Regions from separate parts of the Halobacillus litoralis genome, predicted to be linked through region 2. Evidence: riboswitches for the same ligand, from Rfam matches in the RefSeq annotation. Region 2 holds a riboswitch; the other holds the start of a gene.
What was found. A riboswitch is a leader RNA that binds a small molecule or an ion and turns the genes downstream of it on or off. The one in region 2 is predicted to bind S-adenosylmethionine.
Positions count from the first base shown of each region.

Region 1: linked by a shared signal. The riboswitch ahead of LC065_RS13805 (homocysteine S-methyltransferase family protein) and the one ahead of LC065_RS06395 (O-acetylhomoserine aminocarboxypropyltransferase/cysteine synthase family protein) in region 2 are both predicted to bind S-adenosylmethionine.

Region 1 is NZ_CP129016.1:2,700,898-2,712,765, forward strand. Features, by position in the region: gene LC065_RS13760 (GntR family transcriptional regulator) at 1-391, shown strand, start outside; gene LC065_RS13765 (hypothetical protein) at 404-550, opposite strand; gene LC065_RS13770 (zinc-binding alcohol dehydrogenase family protein) at 842-1,870, opposite strand; gene LC065_RS13775 (winged helix-turn-helix transcriptional regulator) at 2,172-2,552, shown strand; gene LC065_RS13780 (SDR family oxidoreductase) at 2,762-3,619, shown strand; gene LC065_RS13785 (MFS transporter) at 3,903-5,099, opposite strand; gene LC065_RS13790 (YczE/YyaS/YitT family protein) at 5,321-5,965, shown strand; gene LC065_RS13795 (hypothetical protein) at 6,357-6,623, shown strand; gene LC065_RS13800 (DUF4257 domain-containing protein) at 6,856-7,185, shown strand; gene LC065_RS13805 (homocysteine S-methyltransferase family protein) at 7,424-8,473, opposite strand; SAM riboswitch class I at 8,656-8,766, opposite strand; gene LC065_RS13810 (GNAT family N-acetyltransferase) at 9,286-9,771, shown strand; gene LC065_RS13815 (S66 peptidase family protein) at 9,917-10,828, shown strand; gene LC065_RS13820 (DUF4037 domain-containing protein) at 10,913-11,737, shown strand.
Region 2 is NZ_CP129016.1:1,235,231-1,247,098, forward strand. Features, by position in the region: gene LC065_RS06375 (DUF4166 domain-containing protein) at 1-189, shown strand, start outside; gene kynA (tryptophan 2,3-dioxygenase) at 203-1,039, shown strand; gene LC065_RS06385 (polysaccharide deacetylase family protein) at 1,456-2,838, shown strand; gene metX (homoserine O-acetyltransferase MetX) at 2,893-3,945, opposite strand; gene LC065_RS06395 (O-acetylhomoserine aminocarboxypropyltransferase/cysteine synthase family protein) at 3,969-5,663, opposite strand; SAM riboswitch class I at 5,771-5,881, opposite strand; gene LC065_RS06400 (DUF2188 domain-containing protein) at 6,017-6,214, shown strand; gene LC065_RS06405 (NAD(P)/FAD-dependent oxidoreductase) at 6,854-8,074, shown strand; gene LC065_RS06410 (hypothetical protein) at 8,111-8,566, shown strand; gene LC065_RS06415 (TetR/AcrR family transcriptional regulator) at 8,627-9,472, opposite strand; partial or broken gene LC065_RS06420 (efflux RND transporter permease subunit) at 9,588-11,868, shown strand, end outside.

The DNA of each region.
Region 1 (11,868 bases), 1.5 Mb from region 2:
GCAAAAAGTGACAGAAACGGATGTTATATATTTGAAGAACCTGATGAGGGATGAAGTAGAAGCCTACAAAACAAAGGATAGTGCTCAATATATTGAAATCAATAAGCGTTTTCATCTTTTACTTGCTGAAAAAAGCGGGAATAAATTTGCTATTGAATTCTTACATAAAGTCATTGATCAGGTGGATATCTATTTGAGGATTTATAATGTTATTGATTATAAGAGTGGAGAAGATAACCAAAGCTTGAGGAAGCATGAAGAAATCATTCAAGCTATAGAGCAAAGAGACCTTTCTGTGGTTCAAAAGTTATTGACGGAACACCTCGAGACCACTTTAACGACATTAAAAGGAACAGCAGAAGGTTATAAGTCTCTAGATGATATGCTGTGATTGTGAGGAGACTCACGAATTAAAGAGGACCTGTAAAAAGGGCAGTCCTGTAACTTTGAATTCCTTATGTTTGAGTGCCCATTCGGGTATAGCTTCTTTTGCTTCTTTTGGATTTAACTTTATTACAGCTATTTGATTTGAAATGACAGATAAATTCATTAGATTTCCTCCGTTCCTTGAAATAGTTTTGAAAATGCAAAAGCCCGGAAGATATCATTACTGATACCTCCCGGGCTTTTGTCCTCCGGTCCACAGGATACTTGTGTGTTCCCACTCGGACCGGACCGTAAAAACAAAACGCGGAACCCTAGGGAACTCTTTTACCTTATATATATATGATCTAAATGGACCGCAGAATTGTCAAATAATCGTTATATCGTATAGGAATCATTGAATCGCATGAAAATAGGAAAATAACCTTTGATGTCCATTTGCTGTCGTCCGCCCATTTTATTTGAAATTCTCTACAACAATTTTACCTATAGAGGAACCGGATTCTAGTAATTGGTGCGCTTGTTTTAAATTTTGTGCATTGATCGGAGAGAGTCGCTTGTTCAATGTTGTTTTTATTTCACTTTGATCGATTAAATCTGCTACCTCATTCAATAGGTTGTGCTGTTCAATCATGTCGTCCGTTTGGAACATAGCCCGAGTAAACATAAGTTCCCACACAAACGTCACGCTTTTCTGTTGCAATAAGGTTAAATCGACCGGTTCATCTGTTTCCACGATTGAACAGATCTTACCTTGAGGAGCAACAGAATCAGCCATATGATCCCAATGTTTTTCTGTAGCATTAAGACAGAAAATATAATCCACGTTCGTAATCCCTAATTCTCTTAACTGTGGGGTGAATGCTTTATAGTGGTTAATGGTATGATCCGCGCCAAGACCTAGCACCCATTCTTCCGTCTCGGGTCTGGAAGCAGTACCTACGACTGTCAATCCTGCTTTTTTAGCGAGTTGTGTCGCGATTGACCCTACGCCACCTGCTGCTCCAATAATAAGAATGGACTTATTTTGATTATTGATAGGTTCTGAACTGATATTCAAGCGCTCAAACAAACCTTCGTAGGCTGTTATAGATGTGAGGGGAAGAGCGGCTGATTCAGCAAAAGATAAAGTTTCTGGTTTCTTTCCAACGATTCGCTCATCAATAAGGTGAAACTCACTGTTCCCTCCTTGACGTGTGATGTCTCCCGCATAATATACTTCATCCCCTGGCTGGAATAGCGTACTATCCGGACCTACTTCTTCTACAATCCCTGAAACATCCCACCCAAGAATTTTAGGCTCTTCTTCCTTCTCGCCATTGGAGGCGCGTATTTTATAATCGACAGGATTCACGCCTACAGCTTTCACACGAACTAATAAATCTCTATTGTGGGCTTTAGGCTTTTCTACTTCTAGGTCTAATAAACTGTCTTGATGATCAATGGGTAAATGTTCATAAAGTCCAACGGCTTTCATTTTGGTCATAGTGTAAACACATCCTTCAATTAATTTAAAAACAAACCACCCGTTTGGAATCATCCATAGCTTCGAATGTTCCAATAGGAGTAAGTTGAATTTTCATCTACAAATAAAGCATAGTATATATTCTCAACAAACATAAGTACGCACATTTTTGTTTTGTAGTATCATTTTTTATACCTAAGGATAATTTCCTTCAGCGTCTCCCTGGTTGCAAGGATGATATGTTACCTTATTAAGGGTAAATAATAATCGTAACTAAAGGAAAAGTAACTAAGTATAATATCTATACTAAGAGGTGGTAGAAGTGAGAGCTAATGACAAAGGATCAGAAACGCACAAGCGATTCTTGAATTGTTATTCTTGTCCAGTAGAAGGGACCGTTGATGTAATCGGGGGCAAATGGAAAAGTGTCATCATCTATCATTTGCTGGATGGAAAGAAGAGATTTAATGAATTGAAAAAGCTGAACAGCGGGATAACCCAAAGAATGTTAACATTACAGCTCAGAGAAATGGAGAGAGATGGCATTGTGCATAGGGAAGTGTATCCGGTCGTTCCTCCAAAAGTAGAATATTCCCTAACTGATTTTGGACAGTCACTAGAGCCGATTATCCAGTTGATGTTTGATTGGGGCGAACAACATGTGGAAACAGTTTTAAATCTCAGAAAAAAAGAGGATGAATGAAGTAAGCTGTGAAAAGGTAAGGGTAGTACTTTCTTTTGTTTACTGGATCTTTATGGAAATGTCACCTTTGTGAAGTAGTGGGGCTTAAGCTATGATGTGGAACTAGTTTCAAGCAAATCATTTCACTCTTATAAGAGTATTGGTGTAAATATAAAAGAGAGAAGAATGAATTTGGAAGTTAAAGTAATAATGAAATTGGAGGGGATCGAATGGAATATAATATAACGGCAGCAACAGGTCATCTTGGCGAGAAAATTACCGAAGAACTACTTAAGCTAGTTCCGAAAAAAGATGCTGCAATCACTGTGCGTAACCCAGATAAAGCAAAGCAATTATTTGGAGATGACATAAATATAAAAAAAGCGGATTATAATTCTGAAGAGGAAATGACCAGTGCGTTTACGGGTACGGATGTCTTAATTTATATCCCTAGTTTTACTTTCCCAAGTCACGTTAGAATTTTAGAATTTGAAAAAGCCGTTAATGCTGCTGAAAAAGCAAATGTTAAACAATTCATATTTGTAGGATTTATGGCAGATCATGAAAATAGTCCCTTCAAGATGAGCCCGTTCTTTGGTTATGTACCTCGGAGGTTGGCTTCAAGCGAATTAAAATACACGTTGACCCGTAATGCGATGTATGCAGACCCTTTACCCCCTTATCTACCGGAATTAGTCGAAAAGGGTTCCTTACCTTACCCGGCGGGTGACGGTAAGATAAACTTTGTATCAAGACAGGATATTGCAAAAGCGGTTGCACAAATTGCCATTCGTCCAGAATTACATGGGGAAAAGTACACTCTAACTGGTGATAAAGACTATTCTATGGAGGAGCTAGCGTCTATCCTTAGCGATATTAGCGGTGAAACCATCTCTTATTCTCCGATAAGTAATCAAGAGTTCGCTGAGACTTATGATGAACCCAAAGGTTTCGGACCCACTCTTACTTCCTTGTACTCGGCGGCTAGTCGTCATTTAATGGATGAGACAACAAATGATATTGAGTTCATTACAGGTGAACCACCTGAGAATTTAAAACATTTTATAAAACGAAATTATAAAATGTAGCAGTTATTTTATATCACGTCTTACTTAAAGATAAAAAGGAAAATACTTTTTTTCATCAACAACAAGATACAGAATAAAGAAAAAGTCGATACCTCCCCTAGGAGGTATCGACTTTTTGGCCTTTCCCACAATTGAAGATTCTTCTTAGAGCAGATCAAATGATTATTTCATACTCTTTTTATCCTTGTGGCAAGGTTGTTGCAAAGCTGAGTAGGGAAAGTTCCAAGGGCTTAAGCATTAGCTCCTTCCCTTCTTAGCTTTACAAGAGCTTTTATTCTGTTTGTTAAGAGACAACATTTTCTGCATGGTTTCGAAACAATGTCTTGTCTTCTCGATGGTGAGTAAATATTGTTAGTCCAATACCTATGATCATAAACCCGCCTGAAATCAAGGTGAGCCATTCATAGGAAAAGCCATTTTGCAACAACATGGATCCTAGAGAGGAACCAATGAAGCTCGACAAGTTAAATGCTGATGCTGCTATCGTTCCAGAAAGTAAAGGTGCTTCTGTTGCGGCCATGACAATCTTTGAATTAAATATGGGGGTTGTGCCAAATGTTCCTGCCCCTAGTAAGAAACACATCAAAAATCCCATGACTGGTATATGAAGCAACAGAGTAAAGGTTGACAATACAATCGACAAAAATACGAAAGACGCCAGTAACCATTGGGTGAGCCGGTTTGGATGTATTCTGCCACAAACCATATTTCCCATGACTCCTCCCAAACCAAAGCAGAACAACCCAATACTTACCTCTATTAATCCAAAATTCCCAAACTCCCTAAGCATCGGTTCTACATAGGCATAAGTGATGAATACTCCTGAGAACCCGAATAAAATGACGGCAATAATCATGAGTACATTCTTATTTTTCAGGACCTTCAGTTCAGTTTTTAAATCAGGAAGTTGGGCAGGTCTTATATTAGGTGTAGTGAAAACAATCCCTAGAAGCGTGAGTACTCCTAAACTCGCCATTATCCAGAAAACGATTCTCCAGTCTAGCACACCACCAATTAGAGTCCCAAGAGGTACCCCGATCATTATAGCGAGGGATAGTCCGGACTGGACACGGGCCATTGCATTAGTTCCCTTCTTAGATCCTGCGATGTTAAAGGCAATCATCATACAAAGCCCAAAAAAAGGTGCATGCATAGAAGAAGAGAGTAGGCGTGAGAACATTAACACCTCGAAGCTTCCTGCAGTAGCAGCAATCACATTACTAAGAATGAAGACAGACATCAAGCTGATTAGTAATAGTTTTGGTGGGTAATTTATTGTACCCAGTCTAAGAATCGGCCCGAAGAAAGCGACTCCGACCGCATACATACTTAGTAATAAACCAGATGTTGAGATGGTAACATCAAATTCATTAGACAGTTGACTAAGCAAACCAGTCACAACATTACCTGTCATTCCTAAAGCAAAGGTACCTAGCACAAATACTGTTATTACTTTTTTAGATGAAGAATTGAAATTCAAAGTCTCCCCCTCGCATTATTTTTCGAATTTATAAAATACTTCATCATGATAACACATTGACTTCGAGCTACAAAAGCTGTCTTTAAGCTGTTTTTGAGCTGATTAGTTCTGTTTTTTTCTTGAAACTTCTCTACAACCAAGTTAATATGAACGGATATTGAAAATTCAGGAAAGAGGTGTATGAAGTGAAACGTTTCTTCCATTGAGTGTTTTTGAAGAGAGTGTTCCAAGTCAATCGTAGCTACCTGAGAAGCATGTATTACACAGCAGGCATTGTTATTCTCACGATGGGTATTGCTTTGACAATTCAGTCAAAGTTAGGTGCTTCCCCGTTTGATGCGCTCCTCGTCGGCTTATACCGGACGTATGGTTTAACGATTGGAAGCTGGGAAATCGTTGTTGGTTTTTCGATGATCATCGTCAATTCCATTGCTGAAAAGAGGCGGCCGGAATTCATTGCTTTGCTTACCTCATTCTTAACAGGAGTAGGTATCGATTTTTGGGTCCATAGCTTCAAGGGATGGATTGAGCCGGAAACAGTTATGGCTCAATATTTATGTTTACTTCTTGGGTTAGTCATTCTTAGTTTAGGCATTGCCGTCAATCTGCAAGCTGACTTTGCTCCCAATCCGTTTGACCGCATGATGCTTGTTTTAAGAAAATTAACTGGGTTGAATGTTTCTTACTCAAGAGCCATTATCAGTATCGTTCTCGTTCTGATCGCTGGTTTCTATGGAGGGGCAATAGGTGTGGGGACGCTAATTATCGCAATTCTTAGTGGCGTAGTGATTCATTATTTTATGGGGTATATAAACGGTTTGGACGGATGGCTGTCCAGGAAACTCCCAACGTACCATAATCAATAAGATATTTGTATTATTTGTATTTATGCTTCACTCATTCCTTTCGACCAAAAGGATTCGTAGTGATTCCGTATATCCCATTAAAGTTATATGAAAAAAAGCAGGAATAAATTAAAGAAAGTTTAAGAAAAAGTTTTTACACATTCAATAGTATCATGGTGCATTTCTCTATTAAGGAAGTGCACTTTTTTTATTCATTTGAATTCATCCCCTTTAACTAAGAGCGAAAAAAGATTTGTACAAATGATGAGGGACTAACAAAATCCGTTAGAAAATCTTGTATAATGGGTATGAAGTATAAATCAGTGGACAAGTCAAAATCCGTTTATTTTTTTAAAGGAATCTGTTTTTTTCTATGCGCCCGTTCAGTAAAATTCAGAGGAGGTGCCTATGATTGAATATGATGAATGAAAAAGAGACCTATGACGATCTCATGAATTCCTTTAAAAATGCACAATCGATAGAGGAAACCCGTTATTATTTTGTAGAAATCCAACAGTACTTAGATAATCTTCAATCAACCAATGAGCTGTCCATTACGAAACGCCAATTGGAAGAGTATCAACGGTTGAGAAAGGAATTGATTGACTCTACGTCGAAGAAGGAAGTCAGGTATTATGAAGATCAGATCCATGAATGGTTAAATAAAATCCACGTTTAGGTTGGTATAAGTTGTTATTGCAGACATTATTTTGCAAAATAGTATTTATTTTCTGATAATAATAGTGTACACTATAGTTACGGTGTTCATTATAGTGGGATACCTGTATTTAAAAAAATAACGGATTTAAACGGAGCGGCGAGCTTGGTTGAGGATTTAGTGCATAGTAGCGTATGTTTCTAAGTTTCTTTCTACCAACTGCCGCTCTTTTAGTCTAGGGGGAAAATTTCTTATGAATACGATACTTATTGCTGGGTGTATCGGGGGGATGACAGGCATTGTCTCTCATTTAATGAGAAATGGAAAGGTGCTGATCTTCCCTAAAAAAAGAAAACGGCCCAAGGGGATCTATTTAGGGTTCATGGCAGATTTCCTTATCGGGGCGGCAGCTTCAGTTTTCGCCGTTACCTATATTATCCCCGAGCCTGAGGTATTAAGGTCGCTTATCGGAGTTTCTATATTAGCGGGAATGACAGCGGAAAATGTATTGTTAAAAAGAGAATTGAATGTAGAAAAAGCGAAAGTAGAAGGATTGGATCGGATCAATAAGAGATTAAAATAGATAGGATCTACTCCAATCCTTATTTTTTCTTCAAAGTTGATGTCCTCTCGAATCCTCTTCTTCTACCCATACTAAAAAATAATCCCCTTTTTACCCCATCATTACACAAACGTGTAGTTTAATACATACTTAGATGGATAGCTGAATGCTGGATAACCCGTCATTCCGCGTAGAGCCCTGAACTTAAATGAATGAAACGTTGAAAACGGCCTGTCCATATTTCGGACAGGCCGTTTACTTATGCTCTCGTTTTATAAGAAGTAATATGATCCTGCAGCGTGTCGTCATTGCCGAACAGGAAGTGTTTCTCCATATCCGGGGAATACCTGGAGTTTACAGCTGTGCGGCCGACGGATTCTGCTACTTCACGAAGCATAGCAGGAGAAGCTCCACAGCAGAGTCCCAGGTAGTTCACACCAATGCTGTGCGCTTCTTTGGCCCACTCCGCAAGTTCATACCTGTTCGTGTAGAGCGGATCCAGGGATGTTGGGAACGTGGTTTCCGTTGGAAGTGTACAGGCACAGCCTCCGTCCGGCAGGTTGAAGAAGGTAGGGTGTTCTTCCGTCGTGCGGTAAGGAATGGGAAGGGCACCTACATAACCGTCTACCGTATGTCGGATCTTTTCTACATATGGCTGCATCGTCGCTGGACCGCGGAAGCAGTTCATACCGACGACAAGCGCGCCTTTTTCTTCTAATAAGCGGCAGGCTTCTTCCACTTCGTAGCCATCTCGCAGAATATTTTCTCCCATCAGACCGAATGTGATCACGGCAGGTAGGTCATGTTTTTGAATTTCTTCGAGAGCAATCAACGCTTCTTCGTAATAATAGAAGGTCTCGCCATTTACAAAATCTACGCCTTCTTCCTTACACCAGCCGATCATCTCTGCAAACATGCTTCTTGTTTTTTCAACAGCTTCAGGATCATCCGGGTTGAACAAGTTCGTGTTGGAAATGTTCCCGGCAACGAGCGCTTCTTCCTCGGGGTGCTCCTGAGCAACTTCTTTAGCCAGGCGGATGGCCTGACGGTTAAGCGGCTCTAATAGTTCCTCTTTGCCGATGATTCTCATTTTCTCGCGGTGCCCGTTATAGGTAAAGGCTAAGACGACGTCGGAGCCTGCGTGCATAAAGTCACGGTACGTCTGTTTCAGTGCCTGTGGGTTATCGAGGGCTACTTCAGGAACAAAGGATCCAGCCTGTAAATAGCCGCGGCGCTCCAGCTCAAATAAGTATCCTTCTCCACAAATGACGGGTCCATCCTGTAATCTCTGTTCTAATGATCGTTTCATTTCATTCCACAACCTTTCCATTTTGTATGAGTCTTTTATTAGAAAGCTAGCCCCCTTTTAACAGGGACACGCTGACTTTCTGCCAGGCATGAGCTGACATTGGTTCAACTCTGTTCGGAAATCATTTTCTTAAAAAAATAAAGGACCTCCTTGGATAAGGGGTCCTTTGTGTTTAAAGAGTCTCCTTATCTTCAAGGTAGAACAACTACCTTCTGGATTTAGCACCGTGCCAATGGCTCTGGCTGGTTGCTGAGGTATCAAAGGGCCAGTCCCTACACCTCTCTGGATAAGTTTCGCAATTATATAGTTTTGGAAAACCGTTGGATACGTGTTGTAAAGCGTATCCTCAAATCAATAGTAGATGTTTATCATTTCGCTTGCGATTTAGAATACAGGAAAATGAAGTAAGAATCAATGGAATTTTCAGAAAAAGTTTCGGGATTCTGTTTGAAAGTACCTGCAGCTCTTTCCACAAAAATAGAAACTTATGGTAATCTTGGTTTGAAGACTTAAACAGGTCCTATCTTTTAGGAGCAAGCAAATGAACGAAAGCAACCTTCCCATACATATGGTTTAATTCCTCAACGACACCAGTAAAGATTAGGCGTTTGAATAATGAATGGCATTAGAAAAAGATACCCAAGTATAAAAGAGCATGTTTCATTATCAACCTTATCAAGCCAGAATATCAGTGATGATGGCACCAACGTAGCTTTTGTCAAAAATACAGCGGACTAATAAAAATATCTAAGTTGAATGAGTAGGGAAGGTAATAAAGGATCAATTAAAAAGTGACTAGGGGAGAGAAAGAAATGGATGTATCTATTCGAACAGCCGAGCAGCACGATTATGAATCATTGTTGCCTTTATTTAGGCAGGTTCATGAATTCCACGTTCGTGTAAGACCGGATTTGTACAAAGAGAATGCAACTCCAGTCGAGGAAGAGTTCTTTGAAAGTCAGGTGATGGATAACAAACAGCACATGTTTGTCGCTACCTTAGGCAATGAGATCGTGGGAGTTGTAGTGACTAAGGAAGATGAAACACCTGAGAATTCTTTTGTCAAAGCGAGGAAGGTTTTATCTATCAATAGTTTGTGTGTTTCTGAAACGCATAGAAACAAGGGGATCGGAAAAAAACTAGCGGCCCACGTTTTTGATTTCGGAAGGAGCCTCAAGGTCGATAGTGTGGAATTGGGAGTATCTGAGAAGAATACTGCTGCCATAGAATTTTATCGGTCCATGGGGATGACAACAAAGAGTAGAAAAATGGAGATGAACTACAACGAAGGAGAGTAAGTTTCTTCCTAGTTCTTATACTTTTTGAAGCGTGCGCTTCAAACTTCCAGCCGAGACTCAATCGGTACAAGTCCTATGAAAGGTATAATCCTCTTAATAGTCGTTACATTTCCTTGAACCGGAATAAATGAAAGGGAGGGATATTATGATTAAGCCCCGTGCATTACAAGAGGGGGATCGGGTAGCAGTTATTGCGCCGGCGGGACCCCCGGATCGAGAGCACTTAAGCCAGGGAATACGTGTATTGGAAAAAATGGGTCTTGAAGTCATCATTGGACGCCATGTGTTCCAAACCGATGAAGAGCATACAACCGTCGATCAAAAGCGACTTGCTGATTTACATGAGGCCTTTAATGATCCTACGATCCGCGGAATTTTTTGCGCTAATGGAGGATTCGGCACAGCAAAGATTGCCCCTATGATTGATTACGAAAAGATAAAAAATCACCCTAAAATATTCTGGGGGTACAGCGATCTCACATATCTGCTTCATGCTATTTACAACTTTAGTGGTCTGGTGACTTTTCACGGGCCGATGGTGGCCTCAGATCTTAATGATGAACAGAGAACAGAAGAGACAGCAGCCTCGTTTTCATCTCTATTTACAGGCGAGATTATGACCTATGATTCTAACCGGTCAATTCTAAACACGCTCGCACATGGTAAGGGAGAAGGACGTTTAGTGGGAGGGAATTTAACACTCCTCACCAACGGTTTGGGCACGCCTTACCAAGTAGATACCAGAGGGGCCATCTTACTACTTGAGGAAGTTGCAGAACCACCGTTTCTTATTGATTTGAAGCTTACTCATCTTCAACAAGCGGGTGTCTTCGATGACGTGCAAGGTGTCGTATTAGGGAATTTCCAAGTGGAAACAGAAGAAGAATCGGAGTTGAAAAAAGTGCTTCACCGTTTTTTCGCTGGTTCTCCATTTCCTGTTGTTGAGAAATTTCACTTTGGTCATTGCCAGCCGAATTATGGTGTACCGTTTGGGGTAAACGCAAAGCTCACAACGTCGCCGCCTCAATTGGTCGTTGATTCAGGTGTGAAATATTGATTTCGAACAACTATAGGTGAGCTGGGTATCGCCTTTTTATATGTTGAAAAAGTTATGTAACATAGTAATAGTTGGAGGTTGAAAATGGATTTATTAAAACAATCAATAGATATGGCAGCTTTGTATGAAAAGAACCCAAAGGTTAAAGCCATTCTTCTTGCTGGTTCTGTGTCTAAAAACTTACAAGATGAACATTCAGATATTGAATTACATATTTTATGGTCAATTCCACCAACGGATCATGAACGGAAATCTCCCATTGAACAAATAAATGGCACCATTCTGTCCTATCACGCTTATGAAGATGAAGAATGGTCGGAAGCCTACTTAACTCGGGACGGTGTTAAATTTGAGATCAGCAGCTTTTTGGTTGAAACAGTAGAACGCTTCGTTTCCGATGTGGTGGATCAACACGATACCGATTATGACAAACAATGTATAATCGCTTCCATCCATGATGGTGTCAGTCTCTGCGGGGAAGAGAAAATCTCTGAATGGAAGAACAGGGTGGCTGCCTATCCTTCAGAACTTACAGAACGTATGATTTCAGAAAATCTATGGCTGGGTAATCGCTGGAATAACCGTGAAGCTCTCTTAAAACGGCAGGACTGGTTGATGCTCTATGATGTCCTGTGTGGAGTGCAGATGAAATTGTTTGGCGTTTTGTTTGGCCTGAATCGTATGTATGTTCACCACCCTGTTTTTAAATGGATGGAAAATAATATCGAACGGATGGAAATCAAACCGGAAAATCTCCACGCTCGTATGAACAAAACATGGATAGGGGACCCGGCAAGCGGTGTGAAAGAGTTAGAGGGTTTAATTGAAGAGGTTATGGAATTGGTAGAGGAATACCACCCTGGATTGGACATTAGCGAACAGAAGAATAGTATAGAATATGTTAAATAATAGGAACTTCAAAGGGTTTATTGAAACTTTCTCCAGACCAGATCAATCAAACCTTAGACATTGCCGGTAGTAAAGCTTTATTTTATCAATGCTGTAAAAGTTTGTGGCGGAATTAAGCAAACAGTAGGAGG
Region 2 (11,868 bases):
CTCATGTCTATGGCCAATCCGACGACCAGTGTATACGAGCATTATGATGAAGAGGAAGGAGCTTTTCGGGTGCATGTACACACGGAGCACCCGCTCTTAGGAACGCTTCTCATGTATGAAGGGACAGTCCATACGGAATTTTTACCAATGACTTTTAACAATATACCTGAACGCGGCGTCTTAGACTGAAGGAGGGACAGCAGTGACAAATCATAAAAATGATGGAAACGAGAACATTCATACTGATTTTTCAAGCCGGATGACCTATGGTGAATACTTGAATTTGAATGAACTGCTATCTGCCCAAAATCGGCTATCCTCCCATCATGATGAGATGCTCTTTATTATCATTCATCAAGTCAGTGAACTATGGATGAAGTTGACGTTACATGAACTTCAAGCAGCTATAGAAGCCATCAGGGAAGACCAAATGCAGGCGGCTTTTAAGATGCTGGCACGCGTATCCAGCATTCAGAAACAGATTATTCAAGCGTGGGATGTACTTTCGACATTGACCCCGTCAGAATATATGGAGTTCCGTGATCATCTTGGACAGGCTTCCGGATTCCAATCCTATCAGTACAGAATGATTGAATTTGCACTGGGGTATAAAACCCCTCACGTATTAAAGATCTACGCAAAAGATCCTGATCTGCATCATCGACTTGATGGGGCTTATCGTGCACCAAGCCTTTACGATGCTGCCATTGAGAAGTTATCGGATTCTGGTTTTCCGATTTCAGAGAAATTGTTGGACCGCGATTACACACAGCTTTATGAAAAGGACTCGAGCGTAGAAGTTGCCTGGACGAATGTCTATAAAGATGTGGAGCAATATTGGGACTTGTACCAATTAGGGGAGAAGCTTGTTGACATTGAAGACAGTCTCCAGCAATGGCGTTTCCGTCATATGAAAACCGTCGAACGGATCATCGGTCACAAAAAAGGCACGGGCGGATCTTCGGGTGTCGGCTACTTAAAGAAAGTCCTCGACCACCGCTTCTTTCCCGAACTATGGGACGTCCGCACCAACATCTAGAACTTTCCTTTTGGGAGAGTTCTTTTTTTTATGCCGTTTTATGGCAGGATTCTTGAAGGCTCAGTTTCGAGATGTTCTCGGGAATCGCTGCCTGGGTTAAGCGTCAGTGGAGGCTGGGAAGCTACTGAATTCCTGCGGGGATGACGGAGAGCCTCCTATGGGGTGTGCGGGAAAGTTGAGAACCCGGAAGGCTGAGCCTGAGGAGGCTCAGGGCCCGCCCCATGGAAGCGAACCTTTTCCCGAATTGCCTAAAATCACACAGACGCCTCGATACTGAGTATTCCACAATTGGGAGCGTTCAAGAAATAGGGGGGTTGTTGAATTAACTTAATTTACTGAATATATCGAAGTAATTAAGTCATTGTTACATTTGTGTTACAATAGATTGTGTGACTATGAGATAAAGAGGGAAAATCATGAGACAACCGATTATATATACCATTTTGTTTGTTTTGTTGACGGCGTCCGGCTGTTCTTTCATTGCAAATGCTAATGAAGAGTCGGGAGAGAAGACGGGTAATCAGGAAATGTATAAAGTGAGTATAGAAACAGATATCAATGAATACGAAGAGTATCACATGACTGCGCATTATCCACAAACACCGAATAACCAAATTGACCAAACTATTATAGATTATGTGAATCAGCAGAAAGCTTTGTTTAAACAAGAAAGCTATAAAAGTAAGCAAAAAAATGATGGAAGCCAGTCGCATGAACTGCACATTGATTTTGAAGTCATTCATCAAAACCAACGTTTTTTTGTTGTGAGGTTTATAGAAACCATGGACCTTGGTGAAGACGGCGTCATGACCAACCAAACCATCATGAATTTCGATAAGAAAAATGGCAAAGCTTTGTCGCTGGAAGAATTATTCAAAGAAGACATCTATTATGTTGATCGTCTTCACTCCTGGACGAAAGAGAAATTGATAGATGCCGGTGAAGAACACTCGAAGATTCTGGATAAGCTTGAGGCTAAACCTGAATTCTACGAAAATATCGCTATGACGGGTGAAGGAGTCCTTGTATTTTTAGATGATCCAGCTAATGGGGAACCATTTCGTGTGATGATCGAAAAGGATAAAGTATCTAAACTTCTTCGTTCAGAGTACAAAGATGCCATTAAAGAGACGCCTGAAGCAACGTCTGATCCCACTACCGAGGATCAGGGAAGCGATATGAAATACCAGGATTTTTCTTTAGAAAACCATCTGCATGAGGAAGGGAAAGAAGTGGCATTAACCTTCGATGATGGTCCTCATCCGGAAGTGACTAGAAAAATCCTTGATGTACTGGACAAGTATGAAGCGAAAGCCTCTTTCTTCATGATCGGAAAACGTGTGGGTTACTATCCCGAAGTGACTCAGGAAGTGAGTGAACGCGGGCACGAAATTGGCAACCATACGTGGAATCACCCCCGTTTGAGTCGCTTGTCTGATGACCAAATCCATCAGCAGATCTCATCGACTCAAACGATTTTGGAACAAGTGACCGGACAGAAGGTAGATTTACTGCGATTACCTTTTGGAAACATGCCTTCTGCCAGCTATCAAGGAGAAGGTAATGTTGTTCCGTGGACCATCTATTCTGAAAAATGGGAAGACCTAAAACCGGAAGCGGTAGCTGAAGATATTCTTTCTGAAGTAGAAGATGGTTCCATTATTTTGCTTCATGACCTTCAACTTTCTACAGTGGAAACCGTAGATCTTTTATTGGAAAAACTGACAGCTAAAGGATATAAAGTCGTTCCTGTCAGTCATTTTAGTGATAAACAAGAAAACCGTTCCGTTTTGGATTAAAAACGGAACGGTTTTTATTTTGCTTATACGGGTGGAAGTGTCATCGACAGGGAATTATTTTAATTGTTCTTCCACCCATTTGCCCCAACGGTCGAACTCTACGAGAAATCCATCATGACCATAGTCGGTGGATATGTGATGGTGCTTCCCTTTATTGCAGGAGATAGAGAAGGGGTGGATCAAGGCTTCCGGATAAAGAAGGTCGTGTTCAAAGCTGAAGGTATGAACCTCTGCTTTGTATTGCTTAGCTGCTTGTGCCCACCCATTTCTTCCTCGTCCGATGTCATGGTTGTTCATCGCCTCTAGAAGATAAAGATAGCTGTTGGCATCAAAGCGTTCTTTGATCTTATCGCCTTGATAATCCAAATAAGATTGGATTTCATAAGAGGTATCGGCGTGATAGGACCGGTCGAACCTTTTTTCAAATAAGGTACTGCTTCTGTACGTGACCATCCCTGTCATCCGGGCAATTTCGAATCCCTTTAGATCTTCATTGGAATGATAGTCTCCATTTCGGAAGTGGGGGTCACTCTTGATGGCACGAGCACCGATATGATTAAAAGCGATGCCGTAATCACTTAAATAAGGAGTCGCTGCGAGAATGAATAGTTTTTTCATAAAATCAGGGTAAAGCAGACCCCATTCGTACGTCTGCATACCTCCAAGCGATCCGCCTGCTATCGCATGGACATGAGTGATGTCTAAGCGATGTAAAGCTTTATATTGAGCGTGGACCATGTCCCGAATGGTAACTGTCGGAAAGGTTTGACGGTATGGTTCGCCTGTGTCTGGATTCATGCTCGCAGGCCCTGTAGATCCGTGACATCCACCAAGAACATTGAAGGTGATCACTTGATAGCGATTGGTGTCGATGGGACAATCTTCACCGATTAAACCGGCCCACCAGCCACGTTCATCCCTTGAACCGACGGCGAGCTGGTTGCCCGTTAATGCGTGGCATACGAGGATGACGGGAGCATTTGTCGGCCCGTATCTTTCGTAGGCAAGTTCGACATTCGAAAGTTTCTCACCAGACTCGAAGGTGAAAGCGCCGATCGATATCGATTGATTGGTTCTTGGGTGGCTGGTGGGGTTTTGTAATGACATGCTTTTCATGCTCCTTTCTTTCACTAGACTGATACGAGGGAAGTGGAAAAATCTTTCCCTGACCGGATATTCACAACAGCCTCATAAAGGCTTACCCCTGAAATGATGGCTGCATCTTCGTGAGTGATTGGTTTACGTGACCATAGAAGGGTTGGTTTAACTTCCTTCGCTATGTTCAAGACATCCTCATTTGCTTCCTCCACATAGACAATATCCCAGTTGACATTCGTTACTTTTTGAAGATCTTCAATGTGAGAGAAGGTAACAACTTCGAATCCCAGTCTTTCCAGCTTGCTCTGCTCTACAAGAAGAGCACTTGAGCCAACAATTCCGATTACTCTTTTTCTCAATTCCCCGTTCGAACGATCCAGGGAGGAAGATAAAACAGGCTCTGCCACATGCTTGCCTTTCCCGTAGGGTTTCTTATATCCAGTGGCGTGGAAAATGGCGTTGTCCAGGTCCTGAATTAAATCTTCTACAGACTCTAACCCGACAGACAAGCGGACAAGTTCTTCTGTTACACCTGATTTACTCAAGTTTTCATCGCTTAATTGCTGGTGGGTTGTAGAGGCCGGGTGGATGATTAAAGATTTAGCATCTCCGACGTTTGCTACATGCGACCAGATGGTGCTTTGATCAATTAGTTTGCGTCCTGCTTCACGCCCTCCTTTAATTCCGAAAACAACGATCGATCCATGACCGTAGTGGAAATATTTTTTTGCCAGGGAATAAGTGGGGTGATCCTTCAAGCCTGGATAATTCACCCATTCAACCCCTTCGTGATGGTTCAAATATTCGGCAATTTCCAAAGCCTGATCGGCATGTGTTTTCACTCGCAAGTGTAAAGTTTCCAAACCCTGCAAAAGTAAGAAAGCGTTTTGTGGGCTGAGACATGCCCCTATGTCTCGAAGCAGCTGTACGCGTAATTTTATGGCGAAAGCAGCGGGACCTACATCGATCCCGAATCGGATGCCGTTATAGCTTTCATCAGGCTCCGTAAATCCTGGGAATTTTTCATGATTCCAGTTGAAACGTCCACTATCAACGACAACACCTCCAATAGCCGTGCCATGTCCGCCAATCCATTTAGTGGCCGAGTGCACTACGATGTCAGCACCCCAATCAATCGGTCTACAGACATATGGGGTAGCGAATGTATTATCAATGATGAGAGGGATGTGGTGGTCATGAGCGACATCTGCAATCGCTTCAATGTCCAATACATTCAAGCTCGGATTACCGATCGTTTCAGCAAAAATCGCTTTTGTATGAGGAGTAATCGCCTTGGCGAATGATTCCGGATCATCTTCTTCAACAAAATGGACATTGATCCCATAGCGGGGGAGGGTGTGGACAAACAAATTGTAGGTCCCTCCATAGAGGTTTGTTGAAGTCACAATATCATCACCGGCTTTAGCGACATTCAGAATAGCCATCGTGATCGCAGACATACCTGATGCTGTCGCCACCGCCGCGGCCCCGTCCTCAAGAAGAGCGAGTCGTTGTTCAAATACATCGACGGTCGGGTTTCCGATGCGTGAATAAATGTTTCCAGGTTCCGCAAGCGAAAAAAGATTTTGAGCATGTTCCGTATCATTGAAAACATACGATGTCGTCTGATAAATCGGTACAGCGCGGGACCCTGTAGCTGGATCCGGTTCTTGACCGCCGTGAAGCAAATTCGTTTCAGGACCGAACGTATGGAATGGTGTACTCATGAAAAGTTCCTCCTCTGCTTTTTTCTAGGGCATCCACTTTGTAGAAGAGGGAAAACGAAAAGCCCTCTTCTGTAAGTAAGAAGAGGGCTTTATGTATCTCATACCTCCCCTTATCTTTCAGATCATGTGATCTGTAGGATGTAGCACCTTTTCAAGGTAATACCTTGAAGGTTGCCGGGCGTCGTAGGGCCTAGTCCCTCTGCCGCTCTCGATAAGAGTTGTTTTTATTCAATTTTTCTGACTTGTTTGAAATTATAAAGGCGTCTTTTCTCATTGTCAAACAATTTTGATACGTTTGAACCCTCCTAGCTGTGGGAATGGATAATTAAGTCTATGAGATAGGAGTGAAGTTCATGAAACAATATAGTGTTGTACCTAATAAAGATGTAACCGGCTGGTTTGTAAAAATTGAAGATGTCGCTCCGACAGATCTTTATGATGAGCGTGATACTGCGGTTGCTAAAGCAGAAGAAATCGCAAAGGAAAACAAACCGAGCAAACTTCAAATCTTGGATCAAAACCATGAAGTTGAAGAAGAGCGCACCTACTAACTAAAACTCCCCACCGCGGGAGTTTTTTTATGTGCAATTATCTATAATCAGTTATTAAAGTATATGGCAGGATTGTTGAAGGCTCAGTTTCGAGATGTTTGTGTGCGTTTAGGGGCTCCGGGAAACCGTTCGCTTTCCATGGGGCGGGCGGTGAGCCTCCTCGGACTTCGTCCTGCGGGGTCTCACCTGTCCCACACGTCCCATAGGAGTCTCACCGTTTCCCTCCGCCCCTTGGCCGTATGAGTGTCTCGAAACCACTTCTAGAATATGCAGTTATTTAGCTTGATACAGGGCGCTTTATGCTTATAACAGTAGTATAGTGGAAGACAATCCAAATGGGTAAAGGGGTTCGTTTCTCACATTCATCGAATGGGGTGGTTGGGAAGCTGCGAGACTCCCGCGGGAATGGATTGGCTGGCTAGACCCCACAGAGCGGAGCTGGAGGAGGCTTGCCGTCATCCCCGCAGGAAAGCGAGCGGCTTCCCAACCACCCCTAGCGCTTATTATGGCAACGAACCACGGAAACATCTCGAACTGAGTCTCCAACTGAAGGGAGCTTATCTACAACTGACCACTCTAGAGTTTTCGTGGTACTCCAGTTATGATGGAGGTAAACGATACGTGAAGGTGTGTGCAATCATGAATGCTCATTATGATGTCATTATCGTCGGTGCACGTGTAGCCGGCGCAAGTTTAGCTATATTGTTAGGAGAAATGGGGAAGAAGGTCCTCCTTGTTGATAAAGCCAGTTTTCCAAGTAATACATTATCCACTCATTTTATGTCCCACACAGGATTCTTAGAAAAATTAGGCGTGCTTAAGCAACTCGAAGAGTCGGGTTTGAGAAAAGTAACGAGAATGAGGACCTATATTGGGAGCAGTTTCGTAGAAGGACCAAGGACGTCCTATACCATCATTCCAAGAAGAGACAAGCTCGACTCCATGCTGATTGATCGAGCGGTCACTTTCCCATCCGTCCATTTCAAACCCGATACCGCGGCACGAGAATTGATCTGGGAAGAGGAGAAGGTCGTTGGCGTCAGTCTAATAGAAAAAGGGAGCCCACAAGATTTCTATGCTGATTTGATCGTTGGGGCTGATGGGAAAAACTCGAACATTGCTCATTGGACAGGTGCAGAGAAGTATGAAGAAACCAAGCCTTTGCGCCCGGTCGTCTACGGGTATTTTGAGGGGGTAGAGCCTTTACCGGAACCTGCTACAGAGATCTTTCTTCATGAAGGTCGAATTGGCTTTGTTTTTCCAATGGAGCCCAACCGAGACTGCCTGGGCATAGAAATCCATCCAGAAGAATTCAAATCGATGATGAAAAACCCGGAAGAATCGTTTAAACAAACGTTTGATCAAATGTACGGAATGAAGGAAAGAATGAAAGGTGCCAAGCTTCAAGGGAAGATCATTGGAACACCAGGCATGCCGAACTTTTTCCGAACGGCGTATGGTGATGGCTGGGCATTGATCGGAGATGCTGGCCACAGCAAAGACCCGAGTACAGGGTTAGGGATCAATGATGCATTTATGCAGTCATTCTTATTGGCCGATGCCTGCTTGAAGATCGATGAAGGAGTAACGGTGGATGAAGCAATGGAGGAGTTCGCAAGGAAGAGGGACGAGCAGCTTTTCCCTGGTTTCCAAATGACCCTTCATTACATCCAGTCCTTAAGAAAATGGACAGATAATGAATTGGCTTTGTTTCAATCGATGGCAGCAAATCCAATGGTATGGAACAAACTGGTCCCCAATTTATCCCGTCATTTAGAAAATGATGCTGCAGATTTTCCTCTTCTTCATACAGCGATGCAAATGGAAGCAGAACAGTTCGGATTTAAAAAGGAATCCTAGCGATAAAAGTAGAATGTAGGTAATGAGGTGATCAAGATGGAATGGACGAAAGAAACCGCATTTACAAAATTGCAGGAAATCTATAATGATAAAGTCATGCAGGATGAAAAACGGAGAGTTTTCCAACAGGTGCACAACCATTTGCAACAACATCTCGATGATTTGGCTGTCCAATCGGGTTTGAAGGAAAAAGCGCAGGAACAGCTGAAGTTCTTTAAGGAATATACGTTCATGCCAGGAGACAACTTGTTTCAGTCGATGCGCTACGTGTTCTTAATTGCCCGTGGTGAAAAAGAAAGAGATCCTGAAGAGACACGTCAGCATTTGAACCGCATCTACCGTTCACTTTACCAGCCGGCAGGGCTTAAAAACCCTTATATTCCTGATTCCTTTTGGGAAACCCCGCTTGGTGTAGCTTGTTTAGTCGCAGAAGAAGGCGTAGAAGCTGTCTATCCAATTCTCGATGAAGTACTAGAAGCAGAACGTGTATAACAAAAAGCTCAGGCCAGATGCCTGAGCTTTTTATATAACCATAGAATTGGGAGACTCTTTTTATAATTGATAGTATTTTTTGATGCTGGCGATCGTTTCGGTGTAAAGTGAGGAACCTTCGAGGTTTGCCATCATTCCCTTTAAAATGGCAGATCGAGGCTGTTCCTTCTTCATCTCTTCAGTCAGGACATGCACCGTATCTTTAATCTCCTGGTCTCCTTCGTTGGCTAGTTCCTCTAAACTAGATAGCAATCGCTCTTTTTCTTTTCCATAGAAGGTAGCAGGTAAGAGCTGGCGCATGGTTCCTTCCGTTATGACTGGTTGGTCACCACTCTTTTCAAAACCTTCGACAATGTAGTCTGTTCTGCGTAACATCGCTTCCGTTAGGGCCTCGAGGTCTAAATCAGCCCCTTCAATAATGATTAGATCCATATACCCTTTGAACATTCCCTGCAGGATCAGGCTGACCTCCCATCCGGTTTCACTCACCCGCTCCTGATAGATGTTTTGCAAGTGGGTTTTGTAGAAAAGATAGGAGTTCACACGCATCTGAGTGAGGAATTGTTCAATGTTTTCATTAAAGGGAATGGCTTGTTCACGGATTTGCATAATGATGAATTCACGGTGATCGGCTAGTTCTTCGAATGTGACCTGCAATTGTTTCTTAAACTTAGTACGATCATCAGCATCGAGCTTTTGAATTTCGTCAATGCGCGTCTGAATCCGTTGATAATAATAATTGAAAATGTCGAGCAGCAAAGCATCTTTCGATTTGAAATGGAGATAGAATGCTCCTTTGGATATTCCGCATGCACTTGCGATTTCCTGAACGGAAGTAGAGCTGAATCCTTTTTTGGCAAACAGTTTGATGGACTGTTCGATAATATATATTGATTTTTGTTCCATGGTTGTCGCTCCTTCAAACTTGGAGAAGTTGATGTTTTCTCTTGACCTCTGACCAGTTGGTCATTTATATTTTATAGTGTTATGACTAACTGGTCAATAAAGGGGAGAGTTGAGTATGAAACGAATCATCGATTTTTCGATGAACAACAAATTTGCAATTTGGCTGATGACAATCCTCATTACCGCTGCAGGTTTATATGCTGGATTGAATATGAAGCTTGAAACGATACCAGATATCGAGCCACCGATCATTACGGTGACAACGACGTATCCAGGGGCTACACCAGAAGAGGTGGCTGATCAAATATCAGAACCACTTGAACAGCAAGTGAGCAATTTAAGTGGAGTGAAGACAGTCAGTTCTTCATCTTTTCAAAATGCTTCTTCGCTTCAGTTGGAATATAGCTTTGATAAAAGTTTAGATGAAGCAGAGGATGAATTGCAAGAAGCCGTCAATCAAGTGACTTTGCCGGAAGGAGCAGAAGAGCCTTCCGTATCTCGTCTGAACTTCAACGCTTTTCCTGTCGTGAGCTTGAGTGCCATCAATGGAGATGGGTCTCTTGAACAATTGACGACAACAGTAGAAGAAGAGATTGTGCCTTCTCTTGAGGGGCTTGAAGGTGTTGCGGATGTGCAGGTTTCCGGGCAGCAGCTTGAAGAAGTCCGGATTGATTTGAATGAAGAAGTATTGAATGAACGGGGTCTCGACCAAGAAACCATTACAAGTTTCATTCAAGGGTCGGATGTTTCCTTCCCGCTAGGTTTGTACACGTTTGATGATACTCAGAAATCTGTCGTCATTGATGGAAACCTTACAAGTGTAGAAGAATTGAAAGAATTGAAGATCCCTGCTATTCCTTCTGCAGGAGGGGCTCAGCAAGGTCAACAAATGCCTTCGCAAGGAGCAGAGCAAATTCCTCCAGAAGCACAGCAAGGAGGTCAGGGACAGGGAGCGACGACCGGTGACATGCCAGCAATGGATGGCATTCCGACGGTCACCCTGGGCGAAATTGCTGATGTAGAGGTCGTTGGAGAGGCTGAATCCATTTCCCGTACGAATGGAGAAGATTCCATTTCCTTGCAGATTGTCAAATCACAAGAAGCGAATACGGTTGATGTCGTAAACCTTGTAAAAGAAGAAACAGAATCTTTCCAGTAAGAGCTGGATGGGGTAGAGTTTGTGTACTCCTTTGACCAGGGCGAGCCGATTGAAGAGTCTGTCAGTACCATGCTTAATAAGGCATTGTTTGGTGGAATATTTGCTGTCCTCGTCATCTTATTGTTCTTACGCAACATCAAGACGACACTGATCTCTGTCATTTCCATTCCGCTATCCTTATTGATTGCCATTCTATTCTTGAACTGGATGGACATCACTTTGAATATCATGACCCTCGGAGCCATGACGGTTGCGATCGGACGTGTGGTGGATGACTCGATTGTTGTTGTTGAGAACATATACAGACGGATGTCGTTATCGGAAGAGAAGTTAAAAGGAAAAGCACTGATTCGTGAATCGACGAAAGAGATGTTCATGCCGATCCTTTCATCGACGCTTGTAACGATCGCTGTGTTCCTGCCGCTGGGCCTTGTGGAAGGTACAGTCGGTCAAATATTCTTACCGTTTGCACTAACCGTAGTTTTTGCCTTGTTAGCCTCTTTGCTTGTGGCTGTTACCATTGTCCCGATGCTGTCTCATTCTCTATTAAAAGAATCGAAGATAAAGGGACGTACACATGAAGAAGGGGCAGGAAAACTCGCTCTTTTCTATAAAAAGGTCCTGAATAGTACGCTGAACCATAAAATCATTTCCAGCATCATCGCTGTCTTGGTTCTTGTCGGAAGTATCGCTCTTCTTCCACTTGTGGGAACAAGTTTTCTTCCTGAACAAGAACAGAAAATGGTCGTTGCAACCTTCAGTCCTGAACCGGGGCAGACATCAGACGATGTGGAACGTATCGCTGAAGATGCACAGCAATTCTTTATGGACCGTGATGGAGCGGAAACGGTTCAATACTCTGTCGGTGGCGAAAACCCGATGAACCCTGGCGCTTCCAATCAAGCCATGTTTTACGTGGAATATGCCGATGATACCGAAGAATTTTTGGAAGAAACGCAAGCCGTCATAGACAGCTTGAATGAACAAACCGAAAACGGCGAATGGATGAGTCAGGATTTCTCTGGAGCAGGATCAAGCAGTGGACTTGAACTGCGTGTGTACGGAGATAATACAGAAGAAATCAAACCAGTCGTAACTGAAGTTGAAGAACTTCTTGCAGAAGAAGAGAATTTGAGAAACGTCGATTCCAGCCTTTCAGAGTCCTACGAGGAATATACGCTTGTAGCCGACCATGAACGTCTTAGTGAATTAGGTCTTACAGCTGCCCAAATCGGCA